Regions from separate parts of the Microbacterium neimengense genome, predicted to be linked through region 1. Evidence: predicted binding sites of a transcription regulator. Region 1 holds the regulator's gene; each other region holds the start of a gene.
The links. The regulator HrcA, encoded in region 1, represses chaperone genes, less so after heat shock. The targets are predictions, from matches to a motif close to TTNGCACTCGNNNNNNNCGAGTGCNAA.

Region 1 (4,313 bases):
CTGGCGCGGAACAGACTGGTGGGGGTTCGGTCCGGGCGCGCACAGCCACGTCGCCGGCGTGCGCTGGTGGAACGTGAAGCACCCGGCCGCGTACGCGCAGCGGCTCTCGCTGGGGTCGTCTCCGGCGGCGGCCAGGGAGGTCCCCGACCGAGAGGCCCGTACGCTCGAGCGCATCCTGCTGGAGTCCCGCATCCGTGAGGGGCTGCCGATCGAGGTCGTCCCGACCGACCGACGCAGCGCCGTGGCCGGGCTGATCGCCGACGGCCTGGTGGAGGGGGCGGCCGCACTGCGCGGTCGGATCGTGCTCACGCGTCGTGGCCGGCTCCTCGCCGACGCGGTGGTGCGGGCTCTGACCGACTGAGTCAGCGGGCCAGCGCCGCGAGCACCTGCGCGCGCGGCAGCGGCACGTCCTCGGTCTCGGTGTCGTAGCGGCGCACGAGCGCATCGTCGCGGAACGCCGGCCAGCCGGGATCGCCGGTTTCGGCGAAACGGATCCAGTCGGCGTGCATGCGCGTGGCCAACCCCTGCGGAGCCGCCGTCCCGGCCATCGTGATCGCGCCCTCGTCGCCCAGCGCGTCGAAGACGAAGCCGAGTTCGAGAGCGTGCGCGGCGCGAAGATCGCGCACCGGACTCGCCCAGGCGAATTCGTAGACGAAGGTGGGTGCGCGGCGCGCACGCGCGACCTCGATGGCCGGTTGTCGCACCGCCAGATCCGTCAGGACCTGTCCGATGATCTCTCCCGGAGAGGCGTCGGGAAATGCCGCTCGGTACGCGCGCCACACGCCGCGAGGGAGACGCTTCGCGAGCGCGAGAAGCGCGTAGGTGCCGCGCGAGAGCTTCGCGAAAGCGGCAGGTGTGTCCCAGAGTCGGTACTCGTCGGTGTTCGTGCCGATGATGACCGGGACGTCGGCGTCGACGAGCGCGCGGCGAGGGTTCTCCGGCAACGTCGTCGGATCGATGCTCGCGTTGAAGCCGGGGGCGGCCTTGATGAGTGTCGAGTTCGCCGTCAGCTCATCCCTGGCCGCGACGAGCCGCTGCGGCGAGATCTCGCGGAAGGCCTCCGCGGTGGCGGGGATGCCGAGCCGCCGGGCGATGTCGCGCGCGGGACGGGCGGCGCGCTCGGGCGTCGCAGCGTCGAGGGGTCCCGACTCGATGATGCCTCCCGCGAGGAGCGGGCGCAGGTCCTCGCGGGCCAGGAGCGCGGCGACCACGGCCCCGCCGGCGGACTCGCCGAAGATCGTGATCCGCGACGGATCGCCGCCGAAGCGCGCGATGTTGCGATGCGTCCACCGCAGCGCCTCGGCGGCATCGGCGAGCCCGATGTTGCGCGGCGCATCGGACAGGACCGAGAACCCCTCGGTCCCCAGCCGGTAGTTCGCCGAGACGAAGACGACGCCATCGCGCGCGAACGGGCTGCCGTCGTACGTGCTGATCGCCGCCGTGCCGCGCTCGAGCGCTCCACCGTGGAACCAGAGCATGACCGCGGCGCCGTCCGCGTTCTCGGGTCGCCACACGTTGACGGTCAGGATGTCGTCCCCGGGGATGATCGTCGAGGGGAGGAGCTTGCCGATCTCGCCCGGGTAGGGCGACTGAGGCGATGTGGGACCGAACGCCGTGCCCTCGCGCACACCGTCCCACGCCGCTGCCGGCTCGGGGAGGGCGAATCGCCGCGCGCCGACCGGCGGTTCGGCATAGGGGATGCCGAGGTAGCGCTCGATCCCCTCGGAGCGGGTCCCGGAAACGGCTCCGGTCTCGGTGTGGACGACAGGATGCGGCATAGGACCTCCTCTCGCGAGTCTACGGGTGCCTTCCGGAGACTCACGGCTCGAGCGCGCTAGAATTGGCACTCCCAGACCTCGAGTGCCAGGAGGGAGTGCGCATGGTCAGCGATCGGGGACTCGACGTGCTTCGAGCGATCGTCCAGGACTACGTCGAGACGCGTGAACCCGTCGGCAGCAAGTCGATCGTCGAACGTCACTCGTTCGGCGTGTCCGCGGCGACGATCCGCAACGACATGGCGCTGCTCGAGGACGAGGAGCTCATCACCGCACCGCACACCTCGTCCGGCCGGGTGCCGACCGACAAGGGCTACCGCGTCTTCGTGAACCACCTCGCCGAGCTGCGCCCGCTCACGAGCGCCCAGCGCTCGGCGATCACGGCGTTCCTCGGGGCCCCGGCGGACTTGGACGACATGCTCGGACGGACGGTCCGCGCTCTGACCCAGCTCACCGGGCAGGTCGCGCTCGTGCAGTACCCGTCGTTCGAGCGTGCGAGCATCACGCACGTCGAGCTCGTCCACCTCGGCGGTTCGCGTCTGGTCGTCGTGCTCGTCACCGACACCGGTCGGGTGTCGCAGCGACTGATGGCGGCGCCCGAGCCGCTCGAGGAGACGGATGTGGCGACGCTCCGCGCGCAGGTGTCGGTCCTCGTGACCGGGCGACCGGTGCGCGAGGGGACGCAGCGCGTCGCCCAGGCTCTCGCCGAGACGCTGACCGACAGCCGCGCCGATCGCGCCCTCGGGGCGCTCCTGCGTACGGTCGGCGAGGAGCTCGACGAGTTCCGCCAGGATCGGCTCGTGATGGCGGGAACGGCCAACCTCGCTCGTGCGGAGGGCGACTTCCGCGGCAGCATCTACCCGCTGTTGGAAGCGATCGAGGAGCAGGTCACCCTGCTCCGTCTGATGGGGGAGATGGTGGCCGACGCGCAGGGGCTCGCAGCATCCATCGGACGCGAGAACGAGGCGTTCGGACTCGTCGAGGCTTCCGTGGTGGCCAGTGATTACGACACGACCGGAGGGCAGGCGCGCGTGGGCGTGCTCGGCCCCACTCGGATGGACTACTCCAGCAACCTCGCGGCCGTCCGCGCCGTGGCTCACTACCTGAGCCGTCTGCTGGAAGAAGACGAACGCGCGCGCTGAGCGCGAGACGATTCCGCGTCACGCGGACGGGAAGGCTGAAGTGGCAGACCACTACGAAGTACTCGGGGTGCCCCGCGACGCATCGCAGGACGACATCAAGAAGGCGTACCGCAAGCTCGCGCGTCAGCTGCATCCCGATGTGAACCCCGGCGAGGATGCGGCGGAGCGGTTCAAGCTCGTCACGCACGCCTACGACGTGCTGAGCGACAGCGAGCAGCGTCGTCGGTACGACATGGGCGGCGACAGCGGTGGATTCGGCGGCGCCCAGGGCTTCGGCGGGTTCAGCGACATCTTCGACACATTCTTCGGCGGCGGAAGCGGGGCGGGGCGCGTGCGTCCGCGCTCGCGCACCGAGCGAGGCCAGGACGCCCTCGTGCGCGTGACGCTCGAGCTGCGGGAAGTGATCTTCGGGGCTCATCGCGACATCGAGGTGGACACCGCCGTGCTGTGCGAGACGTGCGAGGGCGGGTGTTGCCAGCCGGGTACGTCGCCCGTCACATGCGACATCTGTCACGGCAGCGGCCACGTGCAGCGCACGGTCCGCAGCCTTCTCGGCAACGTCGTCACGAATCAGCCGTGCGCCACGTGTCAGGGCTACGGCACGACGATCCCGTATCCCTGCGCGACCTGCCAGGGCCAGGGGCGGGTACGCGCGCGGCGCACCGTCTCGGTGGACATCCCGGCGGGCGTCGAGACGGGCCTTCGGCTGCAGCTTCCCGGCTCCGGCGAGGTGGGCCCCGCGGGCGGCCCCCATGGCGACCTGTACCTGGAGATCACGGTGGCCGCCGACGAGGTCTTCAGCCGCGACGGCGACGATCTGCTCGCAACCCTCGACGTCTCGATGCCCGACGCGATCCTCGGAACAACCACGCGGATCGAGGCGTTGGACGGGCCCGTCGACCTGGAGCTGCGCGCCGGGGTCCAGGCCGGCGACGTGCTGACGATCAAGGGACGCGGCATCACGCCGTTGCGCGGCAACCAGCGCGGCGACCTCAAGATCGGCGTCCACGTGGTCACCCCGACCCGTCTGGACCACAAGGAGCGGGCTCTCATCGAGGAGTTCGCCAAGAAGACCAAGGCGCCTGCTCCCCGCCTGTCCGAGTTCCAGCAGGGCCTGTTCGCCAAGCTCCGCGACCGCTTCCGCAACGGGTGATCCGGTGGCGCTGCACTTCCTCCTCGACGACGCCTCCGACGCGCAGCCCGGCCGCACGGTCATGCTGACCGGAGCCGAGGCGCACCACGCCGCCACGGTGCGGCGCGTGCGCGTCGGCGAGGAGGTCACGATCGGTGACGGACGAGGCGTCTGGGCGACCGGAACGTGCGTCAGCGTCGCGCCGCGCGAAGTGGCGGTCGAGATCGGTCGGCGCGAGGACGTCCCGGCCCCGGCGCCGCGCCT
Region 2 (4,313 bases), on a different contig from region 1:
CTGCCGGTCACTGAGATCCAGGTGGCGGAGCAGCGGTGAATCGCGAACAGGGACATGACGCGCCGGAGGAGCAGGCGCGGCCGGCATTCGCGTACGGGCCGGACGACGCGGCCGCGCAGCCCCTGCTGGCGGCGGCCGCCGCTCTGGAACCTTCGCCGCACGAGCAGCCCGTCGACGACGTGCCGGTCGTCGCCCGCGTCGCGTCGCCCTCCGAAGACGTCATCGTCCCGACGCAGCCCGCCGAGCTCCCGGGCACGCACCGCGGCGGCTTCACCCGCCCGCCGACCGCGCCCGTGGACGTGCGGGAGCAGGTCGCCGAGCACGAGGAGCTCCCCGCGACGACCGCGACCCTGCCGACGACGGATTCCGGCGCACCCGCCAACTTCGCAACGCTCTCCCTCGGCTTCGCCGTGGTGGCCCTCATCGTCGCCATCGTGGTCGGATGGGGCTTCCCGATCGGGGTGGGCGCCGTCGTTCTGGGGGTCATGTCGTTGCGCGGCCGCGTGGAGAGTCGTCCGATCGCCGCGTGGGGGGTGGCGCTCGGTGCGCTCTCGCTGATCTACAGTGCGGGATGGCTCATGTATGCGGGCATCCAATCGGGGTGGATCGGCTGACTTTCCCCCCCGGGGGCGTGCTCCTGCCCGCCGGTGTGCTTGATAGGTTCGCAAGCATGGGGATCGAGTGGGGACGAATCAGCCCTGTCATCGTGGTCGCGGCCGGGGTTCTGGCCTGCATGCTGGTGCCGAGCGCGGTGTTCATCGCCGTCGCGGCCTTTCTCGAGGACAACGCGCTGCTGGGGGCGGCGGCAGCCGTCGCCGCCGGGGTGATCGTCATCGCGGCCGCGGCGGCCTTCGTGTATGCAGCGACCGTGTTCCGACGACGCAGGGTCATCGGCGAGGGCTGATCAGACGCGGTCCGCCAGGATCGCCGTACGCCTGTCGCCGATCCGCGTCAGCAGCAGCGTCGCCGAGGCCTCGCCCTTGAGCTTGAGCCGGGTGCGCAGCTGCGCCGGGTCCACGTCCACGCCGCGCTTCTTGATCTCGAGCGTGCCGATACCGCGTTCGCGAAGGGCGCGGGCGAGCTTCTTCTCGTCGGTGGGGAGCTGCTCCCGCACGCGGAAGCTCTGCACGAACGGGCTCGTCACCGCCTCGTCCGAGGTGAGGTAGGCGATGCGTTCGTCGAGCGTGCCCGCATCCAGCGATCGGGCCACGTCGCCGATCAGGCGGGCGCGGATCACGGCGCCGTCCGGCTCGTGCAGGAATGCGCCGAGCGGGCGCGGCTCGACGTCTTCGGCGTCGTGGGCGGAGGTGAGCTCGTGCACCTGGTCGCCGCGGACGACGAGCGCGGCACGCCGCACCCCGTCGCGAGCCAGCTCCCGGGAGAAGAGGACGAGTTCGATGGTCGATCCGTCCACACTGATCCACTGCGCTTCGACACCGTCGGGGATGCTGTCGCGATCGAAGCCGGGACCGAGCTTGATACCGGTCGGCATGCGTTCAGCGAGCTCGAACGCCCAGCCGAGCGCCGGGCTGTATTCGTCGGCCCTGAGGCGATCGTTGTGCGAGCCGCCGACCGGGCGTCTGGCGGGGTCGAGCCACACCGCATCCCTGTCGCCGAGATCCACATCCTCCGCGCGGGCGTGCGAGACCGTGACGGTATCGCCGAAGGGCGCCAGATTGTAGGCGGCGACGGCCGCGGTCGCCTCATCGGCGTCCACGGCGGCGACCTCGAGCCCGAGGGCTGCGAAGCCCAGCGCGTCGCCTCCGATGCCGCATCCGAGATCGGCGATCTGGCGGCGTCCCGCGTCGCGGAACCGGCCGGCATGGCGGGCGGCCACACTCAGGCGGGTGGCCTGCTCGAGCCCCGCCGGGGTGAAGAGCATCCGGCCGGCGAACGGTCCGAACTTAGCCGCCGCGCGGGAGCGGAGTCGCGCCTGGCCGACGACGGCCGAGACGAGGTCGGGCCCGTGTCCCGCAGCACGAAGCCTGCCCACGGCCGTCGCGACCGCCGCCGTCGACTCGATCGGTCCCGTCTCATCCAGCAGGCGCAGGCCTTCGGGGGTGAGAAGGGCGCGCAGCTCGCTCATCTCCATCGCTCCAGCCTAGGCGCGAGGTTGTGTTGGCACTCGCGTTGCACGAGTGCCAGGACGCCTCTAGACTTGCCATTAGCACTCTCGGTGTGAGGGTGCTAACTGAGTCTTCCGTTTCACGAAGCGAGAAAGAAGAGGTAGACCGTGTCGGTTTCCATCAAGCCGCTCGAGGACCGCATCGTCATCCAGCAGGTCGAGGCCGAGCAGACCACCGCTAGTGGCCTGGTCATCCCCGACACCGCCAAGGAGAAGCCCCAGGAGGGCGAGGTCGTGGCCGTGGGCCCCGGCCGCATCGACGACAACGGCAACCGTGTTCCGCTCGACGTCGCCGTCGGCGACCGCGTGATCTACAGCAAGTACGGCGGCACCGAGGTCAAGTTCGGCGCCGACGAGTACCTCGTGCTCTCCGCGCGCGACGTGCTCGCGGTCGTCGTTCGCTGACATCGACTGCTCGAAGCCCCCGGCCGTTCGGCCGGGGGCTTCGTTCGTTGCGGGCGCGCCCCGGTAGCGCCCGCGGTCCTAGGCTGGATCGGTGAACCCACGCACTTCCCCCGAGCAGGGCCTCGCCGGCGGCCTGTACGCCTTCTCCGCATATCTCCTGTGGGGCGTGTTGCCGCTGTACTTCCTGCTGCTGGCGCCGGTGGGCGCCTTCGAGATCGTGGCGTGGCGGATCCTGCTGTCGCTGGTCTTCTGCGCGCTCCTGATCGCGGTGACACGCTCGTGGCGGCGCCTCGCCGCCATCCTGCGTCAGGGTCGGCTCGTCGCTCTCACTGTGGTCGCGGGCATCCTGATCTACATCAACTGGCAGACCTATCTCATCGGCACCCTGAGCGGTCACGTCATCGAGACGAGCCTCGGCTACTTCATCAATCCGATCGTCACGGTCCTGCTGGGCGTGCTGGTGCTGCGAGAGCGGCTGCGCCCGACCCAGTGGGTGGCGATCGGGCTCGCGACCGCCGCGGTCGTGGTGATCGTGGTCGGCTACGGCGCCATGCCCTGGATCGCCCTCATCCTCGCGTTCTCGTTCGGTTTCTACGGACTCGTGAAGAAGAAGATCGGCCCGTCCGTGGATGCGGTCAGCGGGCTCACGCTGGAATCGCTTTGGCTCACCCCTCTCGCACTCGTGCAGCTCGTCGTCGTGGGTCTGACGACGGGGCTGGGCTTCGCCTCCGCCGGGGTCGGCACCACGGTGGCCCTCGCCCTGGCGGGCGTCGTGACGGCCGTTCCGCTGCTGCTGTTCGCAGCGGGTGCGCGCCGGGCGCCTCTGACGCTGCTCGGCATCATCCAGTTCGTCGCGCCCGTTCTGCAGTTCCTCATCGGATGGTGGGTGCTGGGCGAGCCGATGACGGCCGGACGGTGGGCGGGCTTCGCGCTCGTGTGGGCGGCGCTCATCCTGTTGAGCGCGGATTCGATCGTCGCCTCGCGCCGTGCGCGCAAGGGCGCAGGATTGCAGAACGCTCCGTCCGACGTGGCCGAATTGACGTAATGCGTCGAAAAGCGGCGCGATTCATAACGATTTCGTCGCGAAAGGGTGCGGAGACTGTGCGCGACGCGCGCCTACAACACACTCGTAACAATGCGCGGCTAGCTTCTGGCGCAACGCGGCGTCCAGGTCGCGCATTGAAGAGTGAAAGGACGGAACCAGATGGTTCACTCCAAGAAGGCGTGGTTTGCCGCGACCGCCCTCGCGGGCGTCTCGGCGCTTGCGCTCGTCGGGTGTGCCGGCGGGGGCGAAGCAGCGCCCTCCGGCAGCTCAGACGCAGGTGGCGACTACACGGCGCAGAACTGCGCCGACGGCACCACGAGCGCTGACATCCTGAAGGTCGGCACCCTGCTGCCGACCACCGGAACCCTGGCGTTCCTCGGCCCGCCCGAGATCGCCGGTGTCGGCCTGGCTGTCGACGACATCGTCGCCGCGGGCGACAAGGCATGTACGTTCTGGACCGACTCCGGTGACAGCAACGACATGACCGTCTCGTCCGCCTCGGCCGACGAGCTCATCAACGCGAAGGTCTCGATCGTGATCGGCGCCGCATCCTCCTCGGTGTCGCTGAACGTCGTCGACAAGCTCACCAAGAGCGCGAGCCCGATCGTGCAGATCTCGCCCGCGAACACGGCGGCTTCGCTCTCGGGCTACTCGCCCTTCTACTTCCGCACCGCTCCGCCGGACACGGTGCAGGGCTCCGCACTGGGCCAGCTCATCACGAGCGACGGCAACGCGAAC
Region 3 (4,313 bases), on a different contig from region 1:
GCGTGTAGGTGGACATGCCTCCACATTCCGTCTTCGAGGCGCCGCCATGGAAGACCGTACTGTTCATAGGAGCGATCCACCCACCCAGCCGAGAGGAGCCGGTCATCTCGAACGAACTCGGCGATTTCCTCCGCGCTCGCCGTCAAGACAGGGCGCTCGCGCCCGACCACGACACCCCCGGCGCCCGGCGGACTCCGGGCCTACGCCGGGAAGAGGTCGCGACCCGCGCCGGGATCAGCGTCGACTACTACATCCGTCTGGAGCAAGGACGCGAGTCCCACCCGAGCGACGCGGTGATCTCCGCCCTCGCCGACGCCCTCGCGCTGTCGCCGGATGCGGCCCGACACCTCGTGCGGCTTCGCGACGCCAACGCCGCACCTGCCGAACCGACGGCGGACACCGACCTCGTCCCGCGGATGTCCGCTCTCGTCGCAGCGGTCCGCCCGCAACCCGCGTACGTGCTCGACAGGTTCAGCACGATCGTCGCAGCGAACGAGGAGGGGATGTCGCTGTACGCCGGACTCGCCGAGCTTCCACCGGAGCAGCGCAACACCTGCCGTTACCTGCTCACAGATCCGCGCGCCCGTGAGACGTTCCTCGACTGGGAGGATCTCGCTCGCGGCGCCGTCGCCCACCTCCGCGCGGCGAACGTCGACCGCCTCGACGACCCGCGCCTGGGTGAGCTTGTGCGCGAACTCGGGGCGCGCAGCGAGCAGTTCGCGGCGTGGTGGGGCGGGCACATCGTCGAGCGGCGCCGGGGCGCGACCACCCGCATCCGCGGACTCGACGGCGTCGTCGTCGAGCGGAGCTACGAGATCCTCCATCTGCCGGACGACGCCGTGCGCCTGACGATCTGGCTCCCGCCGGCGGCGTGAGCGCCCGACCTACACTCGTGCCATGAGTGCGTTCCTCCCCGGTTCCCGCGGCACACAACCCTGCCCTCATTGCGGCGCCCAGGTCGCGCAGTCGGACCGGTACCCGGAGTACCTCTGCGGCGAGTGCGAGGCCCGCGCCGTGGATGCGGACGGCGCCCGCGTCACCGGGTCGAACGCATCGTTCGGCGGCGGGTTCGTCCTGCATTGGCCGAACGGGGAGCATGAGTCGCTCCCCTGCGCCTCGGCACGGGTGTGGGTCGATGGCCGCGAGTGGGAGTACTCCGAGGCGCGCTTCGGCGGGGTGCTGATCACGCCGGTACGGGAACGCTAACCCGGCAGTCGGCTATGCGTCAGCAAAGAATCACGAAAAGGTAACGGAAACCTCTTCCCCTCCGTTATCTCACCGTTATAGAGTGCTCGCACGGTAGTTGTTTTGCTGTGGCAGCTACCGACATGTGATTGCAGGACACTCTTGGTGCAAAGGGACAAGGGCCGGTCGGAAGCCTCTCCGACCGGCCCTTACTGCTGTCCGCGATACGTCAGCTCTGCGACTCCGAGACCTGCAGCGCCGGAGCATCGTCACCCGTGGCGATCTCGACCTTGCGCGGCTTGGCCTTCTCGCTGACGGGGATCGTGACGCTCAGCACACCGTTGCGGTAGCTCGCCGAGATCTTCTCGGTGTCGAGCCCCTGACCGAGGCTCAGCTGACGCAGGAAGGTACCCGACGTCCGCTCGCGCGTGATCCAGGTCACGCCATCACCCGCCGACAGCGTGCGCTCGGCGCGGATGGTGAGCAGCTGACCGTCGATGTCGACGTCGACCGACCCGGGGTCGATGCCCGGCAGGTCGGCGGTGAGGACGTAGTGGTCGCCGTCACGGTAGAGGTCCATCGGCATCTGCCGAGGGCCGCGCCGTGCGGTGTCGAAGAACGTGTTCGCCATGCGCTCCAGGTCACGGAGCGAGTCGTATGCAGCCATAGTCGTCTCCTCTCGAGCGGGATCGGATGTGGGATCCGACCCGTAGTCCATAAGTTGAGCCCCCTTGACTCAACAATCACAGATTAGCACTCTCACATGGAGAGTGCCAGTTCCCGCAGGCAGCTCTGGAGCACCGTCGGCGCCCTCATAGAATCGCCCCGTGACCCCCTCCACAGAGGCGGCGACCCGGCCGCCTCTGCTGCGGAGGATCGCCCTGAACCCGCTGATCTGGGCGGCCGCCTGCGGCGTGGCCGCCCTACCCGGATACCTCACCGACGGTGGGTTGTTCTCGTACCTGATGACGATCATCGCGGGCGCGCTGTGCGGAATGTGGTTCGTGAACCTGACGGGGCGATTGCCGCATCCAACCGGCGCGATCGTCCACCTCCTGGTGTCCATCGCCCTCGCGCCGGCGATCTACGCATCGATCGAGCTCCTTCCGCCGCTCTTCGCGCCCGGCGCACCGCAGGCGATCTACGCGGGGCTGCTGCTCGCATTGCCGCCCGCGGCCGGTTGGGTCTGGCTCACCCTCCTCAATCGCGTCATCACCTTCCTGCCCGGGAAGACACGGTCACAGCCGCGGCAGCCGCTGGCGTGGGAGAACGACGGCGATGCCGTCGTCATCCGATTCCGGGCGATACCGATGCGGATGCGGGAACTCACCGCGTGGATGGTCGCCACCATCGTCGCGACGGGAGCGGTCGTCACGACGGCGCTCATCATGTTCAGCACCATCGTCGAGCGGCTCGGACCCCGCATGCTGATCCTCGCGCTCGGGGCGCTCTTCGCCTTCCCCGCCTACCTCATCGTCACCGCGCTGCTGCGCCGGCGCTCGGTCGAGGCGAGCGTGCGCGTGTCACGCGACCGGATGTGGATTACGGCAGGCGGGACGACGCGCGCGCTTCGGCTGAGCGAGATCGAGCGGCTGCGATGGGGCACCAAAAGCGACTACGCGCGGCTCGAGGTCACCGCACCGGGGGTCGACCTGACCCTGCTGGTGGGCATCGCGAAGCAGGCGGACGGCGTGGCGTCCGAGCTGCCTCCCCTGCCGGCGCGAACGCTCCGCCTTGCCCAGACCGAAGGCCTCGAGAAGACCACCTCACGCCGCGGCTTGGTGACCCTCTCGCGCGCCTGAATCAGCGGGCCGAGAGGCGCTCGCGGACGACGCGGCGCAGCACCTTGCCGATCTGCGAGCGCGGCAGGTCCTCCACCTGGACGATGCGCTTGGGCACCTTGTACGAGGTGATGTGCGTGCGCGCGAAGTCGCGCAGGGCGGCCGCGTCGAAGACGGCGCCTTCCCGGGCCACGATGGCGGCCACCACGTCCTCGCCGCCGGAGGGACGCGGAATGCCCACGACGGCCGCCTCCGCCACATCCGGGTGGAGCAGCAGCACCTGCTCCACCTCGGTCGGGCTGACATTGAAGCCGCCTGTGATGATGAGTTCTTTGACGCGGTCGATGACGGTCACGAAGCCGTCCTCGCTCACCGTCACGATGTCGCCGGTGCGCAGCCATCCTCCGGGAAGCAGCACGGCCGCGGTCTCGTCGGGCTGCTGCCAGTAGCCCTGGAACACCTGCGGGCCGCGGATGAGCAGCTCCCCCGCCTCTCCGGCCGGGCGGTCGACCCGCGGATCGTCGGGGTCGACGACCCGGATCTCGGTGCTCGGGAACGGGACTCCCACGGTGCCGGGGCGCCGCGAGGGCCCGATCGGGTTGCCGAGCGCGACCGGCGAGGTCTCGGTCATGCCGTAGCCCTCCACGAGAAGTCCGCCCGTCGCCTCCTCCCAGCGCGTCACCGTGGGCACCGGCAGGCTCGTCGCCCCGGAGATGGCGAAGCGGATGCTGGACAGATCGACGCCCTTACGGGTGCTGGCCCGCGAGAGCGCGTCGTAGATCGGCGGCACGGCGGGCAGGAACGTGGGCTTCGAGGTGGCGGAGGCAGCGACGACCGCATCCACGTCGAACTTCGGGAACAGCACCACACGCGCCCCCAGGGAGATGGCGAAGGTGAGGCAGAGGGTGAGCCCGTACGCGTGGAACAGCGGGAGCACGGCGTAGAACACCTCGCCGCCCTCGGTGAGGCCCGGCACCCACGCGCGCCCCTGAGCGGCGTTGGAGCGGAGGTTGCGGTGCGAGAGGATCGCCGCTTTGGGCGTGCCCGTCGTGCCGCTCGTCAGCTGCAGCAGTGCGGTGTCGTCCAGACGCGGCTTCGGCCACTTGCGCGGGAGCTTGCGCACGCGCACGAAGTCGGACCATTCGAGCAGGCCGCGGGCGCGCGGGCGGGTGGTCATCGCCTCACGCGTCTCGCGAGCCTTGGCCACCGGAAGCCGCAGCGCCAGGCGCTTGCCGAGCGGCAGCGCGTCCGGCATCCGCACCGAGACGATGGCCGAGGGCGCGACGTCCTCGGGGAACTCGGCGACGGTGTCCGCGACCTTGTCCCAGACGATGGCGACGACCGCGC

Region 2: groES (co-chaperone GroES) is a predicted target of HrcA. The motif match lies at 2,119-2,145, and genes of this name have one in related genera.
Region 3: ACYVJS_RS04865 (Hsp20/alpha crystallin family protein) is a predicted target of HrcA. The motif match lies at 1,936-1,962, and genes of this name have one in related genera.

What each region holds. Positions count from the first base shown of each region.
Region 1 covers NZ_BAAGRK010000015.1:231,728-236,040, forward strand. The annotation lists gene hemW (radical SAM family heme chaperone HemW) at 1-361, shown strand, start outside; gene ACYVJS_RS11660 (carboxylesterase/lipase family protein) at 363-1,778, opposite strand; gene hrcA (heat-inducible transcriptional repressor HrcA) at 1,880-2,917, shown strand; gene dnaJ (molecular chaperone DnaJ) at 2,958-4,070, shown strand; gene ACYVJS_RS11675 (16S rRNA (uracil(1498)-N(3))-methyltransferase) at 4,075-4,313, shown strand, end outside.
Region 2 covers NZ_BAAGRK010000002.1:78,584-82,896, forward strand. The annotation lists gene tsaD (tRNA (adenosine(37)-N6)-threonylcarbamoyltransferase complex transferase subunit TsaD) at 1-39, shown strand, start outside; gene ACYVJS_RS01840 (hypothetical protein) at 36-614, shown strand; gene ACYVJS_RS01845 (hypothetical protein) at 671-904, shown strand; gene ACYVJS_RS01850 (class I SAM-dependent methyltransferase) at 905-2,092, opposite strand; gene groES (co-chaperone GroES) at 2,234-2,530, shown strand; gene rarD (EamA family transporter RarD) at 2,622-3,575, shown strand; gene ACYVJS_RS01865 (ABC transporter substrate-binding protein) at 3,735-4,313, shown strand, end outside.
Region 3 covers NZ_BAAGRK010000003.1:457,710-462,022, forward strand. The annotation lists gene ACYVJS_RS04850 (class I SAM-dependent methyltransferase) at 1-16, opposite strand, end outside; gene ACYVJS_RS04855 (helix-turn-helix transcriptional regulator) at 15-875, shown strand; gene ACYVJS_RS04860 (hypothetical protein) at 898-1,206, shown strand; gene ACYVJS_RS04865 (Hsp20/alpha crystallin family protein) at 1,415-1,852, opposite strand; gene ACYVJS_RS04870 (hypothetical protein) at 2,013-2,987, shown strand; gene ACYVJS_RS04875 (long-chain-fatty-acid--CoA ligase) at 2,989-4,313, opposite strand, start outside.